DNA from 2 places in the Herminiimonas sp. NPDC097707 genome. Region 2 is predicted to be linked to the other one. Evidence: predicted binding sites of a transcription regulator. Region 2 holds the regulator's gene; the other holds the start of a gene.
The links. Region 2 encodes FliA, which starts transcription of late flagellar genes. Its sites were predicted from a motif close to CTAAAGTTTNNNNNNNNNNNGCCGNTA; they were not measured.
Positions count from the first base shown of each region.

Region 1: a site for FliA is predicted at 2,098-2,124, ahead of ACIQW9_RS05930 (flagellin). Genes of this name have one in related genera too.

Region 1 is NZ_JBIWCI010000001.1:1,238,624-1,244,064, forward strand. Features, by position in the region: gene ACIQW9_RS05925 (GGDEF domain-containing protein) at 1-1,538, shown strand, start outside; gene ACIQW9_RS05930 (flagellin) at 2,244-4,106, shown strand; gene ACIQW9_RS05935 (flagellar protein FlaG) at 4,222-4,569, shown strand; gene fliD (flagellar filament capping protein FliD) at 4,768-5,441, shown strand, end outside.
Region 2 is NZ_JBIWCI010000001.1:718,867-724,307, forward strand. Features, by position in the region: gene flhF (flagellar biosynthesis protein FlhF) at 1-834, shown strand, start outside; gene ACIQW9_RS03415 (MinD/ParA family protein) at 827-1,642, shown strand; gene ACIQW9_RS03420 (RNA polymerase sigma factor FliA) at 1,646-2,377, shown strand; gene ACIQW9_RS03425 (flagellar motor protein) at 2,359-3,099, shown strand; gene motD (flagellar motor protein MotD) at 3,137-3,922, shown strand; gene ACIQW9_RS03435 (DUF1345 domain-containing protein) at 4,121-4,777, shown strand; gene ACIQW9_RS03440 (Rossmann-like and DUF2520 domain-containing protein) at 4,801-5,441, opposite strand, start outside.

The DNA of each region.
Region 1 (5,441 bases), 520 kb from region 2:
TTGCACGCGAAGCATTTCGCCAGTTAGCCACCCGCAAGATTGCCCCTACCCCTGATGCCTATCGCAAGATTTATGATGAGATCGCCGGTTATGCGATACAACCCAGCGCAGAAGAAGTACTCGGCGAATTTGCCGGCACCCTGCTCTCTGCCCCCGATCTTGCGCCGCTAGGAAAAGTCTTACAGGAAGCCGCCGCGACATCCTACTGGCCGGATTTCGGTAAAGGTCTGGAGCAACTGCTCAAGCATTACCAGACTCAGCTGTCTGCACGCAACACGACTACCTCCAGCACCAGCAGTGTCGCCAGCAGCGCGCTGCCATCTCTGATCGACGACCCGCAACCGGCCCTGTTACGCGACTTGCTGATGCGCACGCTGACGCTGGCAGTCGCCTCCCTGTTGCAGGGTGCGCCGGAACTGGCGGAAGAATCCGAAGCGCTCGGACGATCCATCAAGGAAGCGCACAGCGAGGCCGCACTCAATGAAATTTCCGTACGACTGAAACAACTCTGCTTCAAGATCGAACTGAAAAGCGGCGACATGGCCGAACAGCATGAACTGCTGCTACGCCTGTTCAAACTGCTGCTGGAAAACATCGGCAGTCTGATCGACGACGACTCATGGCTGCATGGACAGATCGAAGCCGTCCAGAACCTGATTGCCGGCCCGATCAACGACGCTGCGCTGCGCGAAGTCATGCGCAGTCTGAAAGAAGTGATCTACAAGCAAGGTACGCTGAAACACAGCCTGGTTGAAGCAAAAGACACGGTAAAGGACATGATGATCACGTTTATCGACCGGCTGGGAGAGATCGCCACCACAACCGGCAACTATCACCAGAAAATCGACAAGTATTCCAAACAGATCATCGCCACCGCCGATGTCGGCAAGCTGAGCAAGATCCTCGATGAAGTGATGAAGGAAACACGTATTGCCCAGAACGAAGCATTACGTTCGCGCGACGCGATCCTGGCCGCACGCAAAAACGTGGAAGATGCCGAAGCGCGCATCCATAATCTTGAAGCCAAGCTCGAACAAATGAGTGAATTGGTGCGAGAAGACCAATTAACCGGCAGTCTCAACCGTCGCGGCCTGGAAGATATTTTCGAGCGCGAACTGGCCCGCGCAGAGCGGCGCGGCACGCCGCTCTGCATCGCCATGCTCGATCTGGATGATTTCAAGAAGATCAACGACAAATACGGCCACTCTGCCGGTGACGAAGCCCTGATCCACCTGGTGCGCGTGATCAAGGAAACCTTGCGCTCGATGGACGTCATCGCCCGCTTCGGCGGCGAAGAATTCCTCATCGTGTTGCCGGATACCGGCATGGATGAGGCCGTTCAGACCGTCACGCGTCTGCAAAGAGAATTGACCAAGCAGATCTTCATGCATAACCACACCCGCCTGCTAATGACCTTCAGCGCCGGCGTTGCCTTGCGTAATGAGCAAGAAGATCAAAAATCGATGATAGAGCGTGCCGACAAGGCCTTGTACGAAGCCAAGCGTACCGGAAAAAACCGCGTAATCTCTGCCGGATAACTGTGCGTAACAAGTTGAGCCTTCTGAGTTGAACAAGCATCCGGCACCGGATGCTTGTTCAAGCCCAGTAGCCGGACGACATCTGCAGCACTATCACCGAACTTCGTAATAAATCCCATCAACGCTTGCGCCACATGATAGCTCCGGGGAGTCGGGCCGCCTGTCATTCCTGCCCCCGCTATCGTCAACCACCATCCGCTAACGCCCCCTGATATTGCCAAGGATGCATCGTCGTGCTCATGACTGTTCTTGAGCGTAGCACCAGACGGGTGTGATCTTGCGCTCATACTGGCATTACGGTTGCATGAAAAACAAGGGGCAAGCTCTCATGCAAGATGCAGCATTGTCCTCAGTCGCTCACCATCTCCGGTTTTTACAAACTATTTTCAGAGTGAAAACCGACTATACCAAGCAGTTTTCGCCATCCTGTCGGCACCTTTTCGCATAACTTAAGGGTAGCGGATCAAAAATATACTCCTAAAGCTTTTTGTTGCTCTGACGAAAAAGAGTTACGTGGCAAGTGTCGCGGCGAAGCAGAAAATTTAAATCGCAGTCCGGATTAAACTTTTTCCAAAACCGTCCGTTACCAGTTGCAACAAGACTGATTTTCCTCTGCGAATCAAATAAGCAGGTTGGTTGAGGAAATCAGTATTGAACGCAACAAGCTGCTAGTTCACCCCCGAAATCTTTTACAGGAGTCATAAAATGGCCGCCGTAATTAACACCAACCTTGCATCACTCAATGCCCAACGTAACCTGAACACATCACAGTCAGCGTTGAACACATCCTTGCAACGCCTGTCATCCGGCCTGCGCATCAACAGCGCAAAGGACGATGCTGCAGGTTTGGCAATTTCCGAGCGTTTCAACACACAAATTCGCGGCCTGAACGTCGCAGTTCGTAACGCAAACGATGGTATCTCCCTGGCGCAAAGTGCTGAGGGTGCAATGACCGAAATCGGCAACAACTTGCAACGTATCCGTGAACTGGCAGTGCAATCACGTAATGCAACCAACTCCGTATCGGATCGCGCTGCGTTGGATGCAGAAGCACAACAGTTGAAAGCAGAAGTTGATCGCGTTGCAGACACCACCGCATTCAACGGCTTGAAACTGCTGGACGGTTCTTTCACAGCACAAGCATTCCAGGTTGGCGCCAACCAAGGCGAAACAATTGATATCGCCTCCATCGTCAATGCAAACTCAACTTCCCTGGGTACGTGGGACTCTGTTGCAGCACCAGCTGTTGCCGGATCCTACACGGTCGCATCAGTAAGCAACTTCAATTTCGGCGCTGCAGCTGCGTCACCGGCAACCTACACATCAGGTACTGTCGCCGCCGGCGATTACAGCACCACCGGTACGAACTCAGCTGCGACTTATACGACCGACACGATTGGCGCCGGTACAGCAGGTCAGACTTTCTCAATTACTCCTGCAAATGGCACCGCCTTTACAGTCGCATTGGCTGCCCCCACCACCGATGCGGCCGATATGTTGGCGGAAATTACCAGCACAGCTGGATATGCCGCTGCCGGCTTTACCGTTGCATTAGGTGCAGGCGCAGATTCTGACAAGCTTGTCTTCACAAACTCGACCACAGGCGCAGGTAACATCGCAATTGGTGGTACCAATGCTGCCCTGATCGCAGGTGGTACCGTAGTTGATACAGCTGGTAGTGCTGTCGATACAAGTGCCAACAAAACCTTCACCCTGCAAGGTCCTGGCGGCGCAGCTTCCACCTTCACACTTTCGTCGAACATCACCAGCGCAGCCGACATGGTTGCCGCTATCACCGGTGGTGCAAACACCGCAGCTTATGCTGCCAGCGGCGTAACGGCGGCAGTCGGAACCGGCGCGAATGCAGGTAAAGTCGTGTTCACCGCAACAACCCCAGGCGCAGGCGCCGTGACGATCGCCGGCACTGACAATGCCTTGCTCACCACGGGCGGCGTTGCAGCAGCCGGTGGTGCAGCCGGCGCCAGCAATGCCTCAGGCTTTTCGGTGGACGGCACTGCCGTTTCCCTTACCACCAATGTCACCGATCAGGCTGGCATGATAGCCGCTCTCCAGGCTCAACTCACCGGCTACACGGTTGCCGCAAGCGGTGCGTCTGGCTTCAGCATCACCAGCGCTACGGCTGGCGTGGCAACGCCAGCGGCCATTAGTGCTTTCACTGGCAACGGCAATGCGGCTTTCGGCGGCGGTACCGCAGTTGCCGGTGTTGATGCGGTTGTCGCTACTAGTCAGACTGGTTTCGCCACGCTGAATATCACCTCAGCAGCCGGTGCAGATAACGCAATCCTGGCGATGGACGGCGCGTTGACAGCGATCAACACCGCTCGTGCATCCATGGGCGCGATTCAAAACCGCTTTAGCTCGGTCGTTGCAAGCGTGCAAACCACAGCAGAAAATCTGGCTGCATCACGTAGCCGGATTCTGGATACTGACTTTGCAGCAGAAACAGCCAATCTGACCCGCGGTCAGATCCTGCAACAAGCTGGTACCGCGATGCTGGCGCAAGCCAACTCGCTGCCGAACGGCGTGCTGGCCCTGTTGCGCGGTTAATAGCCGGGCAAGCAAGCAGTCCTTCGTCAATCGGCCCGATGCAGATCGGGTCGCTTGAAGAACAGGTCCCGCCCGGCATTTTGCTGGTCGGGACATTTTTGCAAATGGAGTCTTCATGACTATCTCGTCTATCGGTAACGCCGTTGTAGCAAGCGTTCGGTTGCCCGCACCACACGTCGCTGCCCAAACCGCGCCTGCGGTCTCGGACATTGCACCTGCAGCAGCCACTCCGCCACCGGAAGCGGCACACTTGTCACAAGCGGTTGCCAGCATCAATCAGGCGATGCAAAAGATGGGGTCAGGACTGGAGTTCTCGATAGATCAGGAATCGCAACGCACGATCGTCAAAATTGTCGATCAACAAACCAAAGAATTGATCCGGCAAATGCCATCGGCAGAAACGCTGGAAATTGCCAAGGCGCTGGATCGCGTACAAGGATTGCTGATCAGTTTGCGCGCCTGATTTCTATCGCTCACAGCAATAGAAACCTTGTATGTCAACGCTGTCATACCAAATTCACAAGCACGCAGCCATGCCCTGTGTAGCGCACTGCGGTCTTATCTTCTTGTCAAAATTTGAATTAGCAACATAAAACCCTTCTAAAGTCCGGTTTGATTCTGCCGATAACGGTTTACATTAGTACTTTCTGCAGGAGGAATCGTGGCTCTCAACGTTGGATCAAATCTGGATGTCAACTCCATCGTCACACAATTGATGGTGGCTGAGCAACGACCGCTCTCTATCCTCACGACCAAGGAAACCAGCTATAAAGCCAAGCTCTCCGCCTACGGCGCCCTGAGCAGCGCCTTGTCGTCTTTCCAGGCCAAGGTCGCGACCTTAAGCGATATATCCAAATTCATGCAGTTCGGTGCGACATCGACCGACGCTACCATTGCATCCGCCACCGCGAGCGCGTCGGTAAAACCCGGTCAATACGAAATCGAGGTTCTGCGGCGCGCCCAGGCGCAGTCACTGTCAACTGAAGGTCGCACCAGCACCAGCGCCGCGATCGGCGCGGGCGGCACCACTACTTTGACTTTCCAGTTCGGCAAGATCACTGGTGGCACCCTGACCGGAGGCCAGTATAGCGGCGCGGCATTTGCACAGGATGCCAGCCAGTCCACCAGCCAGATCACCATCGATGCCAGTAATAATTCGCTGCAAGGCATACGCGATGCGATCAACAAGGCCGGCATGGGCGTTACCGCGACTATCGTGTCCGACGGCACCGATGCACCATATAAATTGCAGTTAACCTCGACCAGTACGGGTGAATCTTCCAGCATGAAGATCACCGTCGATGGCGATGCCGATTTGCAAAACCTACTGGCGCA
Region 2 (5,441 bases):
GGATTCAGCGCCAGTCTGGCGCGTTATCTGACTGAAAGAATGCCGGCCGGCGCCAGCAAGCAGAGTGGCATGGATTGGATCAAGGCGATCCTGACGCGCAATCTGGCGACTATCGGCAATGAAAACGAAATCCTGGAAAAAGGCGGCGTCTACGCTCTGGTCGGTCCAACCGGTGTCGGCAAAACCACGACTACCGCGAAACTGGCGGCGCGTTGCGTGATGCGTCACGGTCCGGGAAAACTGGCCTTGATCACGACTGACGGTTATCGTATCGGCGGCTACGAGCAGTTGCGCATCTACGGCAAGATTCTCGGCGTGATGGTGCATTCGGTGAAAGATGAAGCCGACCTGCGCATCGCACTCGATGAGCTCAAGGGCAAGCATACGATATTGATCGATACGGTCGGCGTCAGTCAGCGTGACAAAATGGTGGCAGAACAGATCTCAATGTTGACGGGCGCAGGCAGCCAGGTCAAACGTCTGTTGTGCCTGAACGCCACCTCGACCGGAGAAACGCTCAATGAAGTTGTGCGTTCCTACATGGGCGATGGCTTGGCCGGTTGCATATTGACCAAACTTGATGAAGCTGCAACCATAGGTAGTGCACTAGATGTAGTCATCAGACAGAAATTAAACTTATACTACGTGGCGAATGGACAGCGCGTGCCGGAAGACCTGCATGTCGCGAACCAGCAATATCTGGTCGACCGTGCATTCAAACTCAAACGTGAGACAGCGCCATTCCAGTTCAATGATGCGGAAATTCCTTTGGTAATGGCAAATACAGCAAAAGCAATGAACGATAAAAGTCTGCGTGAGGTGATTCTTGGCTAGTTTTGAATGTGATCAGGCAGAAGGTTTGCGGCGCATGCTGGCCGGACCGAAGCCGCGCATTTTTACTTTTTTGTCCGCCACTTCGGTTGCCGATAAAAGTGCAATGCTGGTCAATTTGAGCGCCTCTCTTGCTTCCGGCGGCAGCGATGTCGTGCTGCTGGATGCCTGCGCATCGACAGCCGGCATCACGCGCCGCATGGGTGTCGATATGCAAGCGACCCTGCTGGATGTGGCACGTCAGCAGCGTGCCTTGAATCAGGTCGTGCAGTCCATGCCGCAGGGTTTTGGCCTTGCTTCGCTGACCAGTGGTTCAATCCATGCCGCCAGCCGCGATGCAGATCAGTTGCGTCGCCTGTCCAATGCATTCGGCGTGCTGGCAGCACAGTCCGATGTGCTGGTGGTGGATGCCGAGCTGGATAAGAATGACAATTTTCCGATTCCCGGTATGGCGAGCGGCGATATCGTGGTGCAGGTTTCTCCGGCTGCCGCATCGATCAAGGAAGCGTACTCGCTGATCAAGCGTCTCAACGCGCAACTGGGGCGCCGGCCATTCGGTATTCTGGTCACTGATGCCGATGAACGCGAAGCACACATCGTCTATCAAAACATGGCGCAGGCAGCCAGCCGCTATCTGGCCGTGCAGCTGCAGTTCATCGGCTCGATACCGTCCGACGATCACCTGACACGCGCCGCACGCCTGGGACGCGCAGTGATTGACGCCTTCCCGATGGCAGGCGCCTCGGTGGCATTTCGTCGTCTTGCAGAACGTTTTGCATTATCCGCCCATGGCGCCAAGTTCGGGGCCTGAGCAATGTACACGGCAGATGGAAGATCGGATAGGGACCACCTGGTAAGCCAACATGCGCCGCTGGTCAAGAAACTGGCGCATCAGATGAAAGCCAAGTTGCCGCCCAGCGTGGAAGTCGACGATCTGATTCAGGCCGGCATGATAGGGCTGCTCGATGCAGTCGGCCGCTACGAAGAAACGCATGGCGCGCAATTTGAAACCTACGCAGTGCAACGCATACGCGGCGCCATGCTGGACGAATTGCGCAGCAGCGACTGGATGCCGCGCAGCATGCGTCAAAACATGCGCAAGATCGAGGTGGCGATGAACAGCTTGCAGCAAAAGCTGGGTCGCCCACCGAATGAAAGTGAAGTCGCCAAGCAGCTCAAGTTATCGCTGGCCGATTATCAGGATTTGCTCAGCGATGGCGGCGGCCACCAACTGGTCTATTACGAAGATTTTCACGATAGCGAAGACAACGAGCATTTCCTCGATCGCTATTGCACGGACGAATCGCCCGATCCCTTGCAGAATTTGATGAATACCGGTTTCCGCTCAGCGGTGATCGCTGCTATCGAAGCCTTGCCGGAGCGCGAAAAAATCCTGATGAGTCTGTACTACGAACAGGAAATGAATCTGAAGGAAATCGGCGCCGTCATGGGCGTAACCGAATCCCGTGTGTCTCAACTACATAGCCAGGCCATCGCCAGGATGCGTGCAAACTTGAGGGAGAAGGCGTGGACTGGGGTAGCTTAATTGGTATCGTGCTTGCGCTCGGCGGCATACTTGCCGGGCAAATGCTGGAAGGCGGAAAACTCGGCTCTCTGGTACAGCCGGCGGCCTTCATTATCGTCATTGTCGGCACGATAGGTGCGGTGCTGCTGCAAAGCGGCTGGCACAACTTTGCGACCGGTCTGAAAATGGCCGGCCGCGTTTTTATGCCGCAGGACGATAATTACGCGAGCCTGATGCATGACGTCACCAACTGGAGCACAGTGGCGCGCCGTGAAGGCTTGCTGAGTCTGGAGCGCATGATCAAGGATGTCCACGATCCATTCGTCGCACACGGTTTGCGTCTGATTGTCGACGGTGTCGATCCGCATAAATTGCGCGAAGTGCTGGATATGGAAATCGGCGCGTATGAAACGCAGCAACGCCTGTCGATCAAGATATGGGAAGCAGCCGGCGGTTACGCACCTACCATCGGCATTCTGGGCGCCGTTCTGGGTTTGATCCATGTGATGGAAAACCTGTCGGATCCGTCCCGTCTTGGTAGCGGTATCGCCGTGGCTTTCGTGGCGACGATTTACGGTGTCGGTTTTGCCAATCTGGTGTTCCTGCCGATTTCCAGCAAACTCAAGGCCATCGTCAATCGCGATGTCTTCAAGCATGAAATGCTGGCCGATGCATTTGCCGGCATTGCCGCTGGTGACAATCCACGCTTGATCGAAGAGCGGATGAATATCTATCTGATGTAAGGCAACTTTGCTTCCATCATCGGCAGACTGAGCACACATGGCGCGTAGAAAACACGAAGAAGAACACGAAAATCATGAGCGTTGGCTGGTGTCTTATGCCGACTTCATTACCTTGCTGTTTGCCTTTTTCGTCGTCATGTATGCAATTTCTTCGGTCAACGAAGGTAAATACCGCATCCTGTCCAACTCGCTCGGCATTGCATTCAGCGGCATCACGCCCAAAGCGCCGGCGCTGAAAGATCCGGTTGAATCGAGCGCGCCCATATTACCGCTGCCCATGCCGGTACAATCGCAATCGCAGCGCGCCAATGATGCCGCCACCAAACGCGAAAAAGCCCGCATGACCAATATCGCACGCGATATCCTGAAGGCGATGGCGCCGCTGATCAGGGAAGGCAAAGTGCGCGTGACACAAACCAATCGTGGCGTCAGCGTCGAAATCAATGCCAGCGTGCTGTTTGCACCCGGCGAAGCCAAGCTCAGTGCACAATCCGAAAAAGCCTTGCGCGCCGTGGCGGAAGTCTTGAACAAGGTCGATAACGACATTCAGGTCGAAGGCCACACCGATAATGTCCCGATCAACAATGCGATGTTCCCGTCCAACTGGGAATTGTCCGCCGTGCGCGCCAGCAGCGTGGTGCGCCTGTTTCTCGACAGCGGGATGAATGAAAAACGCCTGGTCGCGATGGGCCACGGCGCCAATCAACCGGTCGACAGTAACGAGACGATGGACGGGCGCTTGCGTAATCGTCGCGTGCAACTGATGATTCTTTCTGGCTTGCCGGATGTCGTGACTGAAGTGCCTGTCACTGCGGAAGATTGATCAAGGTTCAAAGAAACGTTCCAGGCCGAAGCCGTGTTAAAGATTGGGCTGCTTGCCTGATCTTTTATTTTCTTCGCCAAAGTGCATAAAGTATTTGCGTGAGCGTCATATGTATCGTTTGAATCGGCGGTATATTCATCGCTACAAGAAATTGCCCTGAATCGGAAATTTCCCCTGATCTTGACGGTGACTCTGTTCATGCATAAGACATCTCGCTTTGCCCATTCCCACCTGCGCCTGACATCGATCGTCTTGACCGGTCTCATCGTCGGCATCGTTACGCCTGATTCCTGGCGGCTGGTGACGCGGTTTTTGGTTGGGTGGAATGTTGCGGTATGGGCGAATCTGTTGCAGATGGGGTGGGTGATGGCCACAGCCAATCGCGCACGGGTGAGGGAAATTGCGGGGCGCGAGGATGATGGTGCAGTGACGGTGCTGGGGATTTTGTCTATCGTGGCGACCTTGAGTCTGGTTGCGATCGTCCTTGAGTTGACGTCGGCAAAAGGCCTGTCCGGTGCGTTGAAATTTTCCCATTACGTGTTTACCGGCATGACGGTATTGGGTTCCTGGCTGTTGCTGGGAGCGATTTACACCTTTCATTACGCGCGCCTGTATTACCAATCACCAGCAAATCGGAGAGCATTGCGTTTCCCGGATGCGGAGCTCAATCCGGATTATTGGGACTTTCTATATTTTTCTTTTACGATCGCCGTGGCTGCGCAGACTTCTGATGTGACGGTGATGTCTCCCGGCATGCGCAAGGCAGTGCTGGCGCAGTCGGTGCTAAGTTTTCTATTCAACGTCGCTATCATCGGTTTGTCGATCAATATCGCAGCTGGCTTGATCGGAACTTGATTTCATCGTCCTACCGACAGGTTTTATTTACTCTTGCGCCGATGTGCCAGATGCGCGGTTAATTTCCCCAGTTGTTTGTAGAGTGCGCCATAGCGCCTGTTCCACATATTGACTGTGCGATATTGGGTGAGGACAGTCGCAACATCATTACGCGCAATTGGCCCTGTCAGTGCTTGCTCGGGACCGAGCTGCAAAACATTCTCGCTTGTTTCCCTTACCAGAGCAGCCATCATTTTCAAGGCAGTGTCTTCAGGTATGCCTGCCTTGCCGTAGGTTTGCACGGCAGTGTCCAGCAGCGTTACCAGATAGTTGGAAGCGAATACCGCTGCCGCGTGATACAGAACCTTTGCATCGCGATTAATGGGGACGAACTCTGCGCCGATTGCGGTGAATGCTGCGCTCAATACCTCGATTGCGCGCTGGTCGCCTTCCACGCCGCAGTAGGTGCCGGCAAAATCTGCAACGACCTTTGCAGGTGCGGCAAAGCTGCGTATCGGGTGAATGCTGGCGACGGCTGCGCCGCGTTCGCTGGCGCTGTGCAATACGGATGAGGAAAGGGCACCGCTACAGTGGAAGACGATGCTGTTTGCCGTCAGACAGTTGGTGCGTGCCAACGCTTCGCAGCAATTGATAATGCTGTCATCGGGTGCCGCGATGAGGAAAA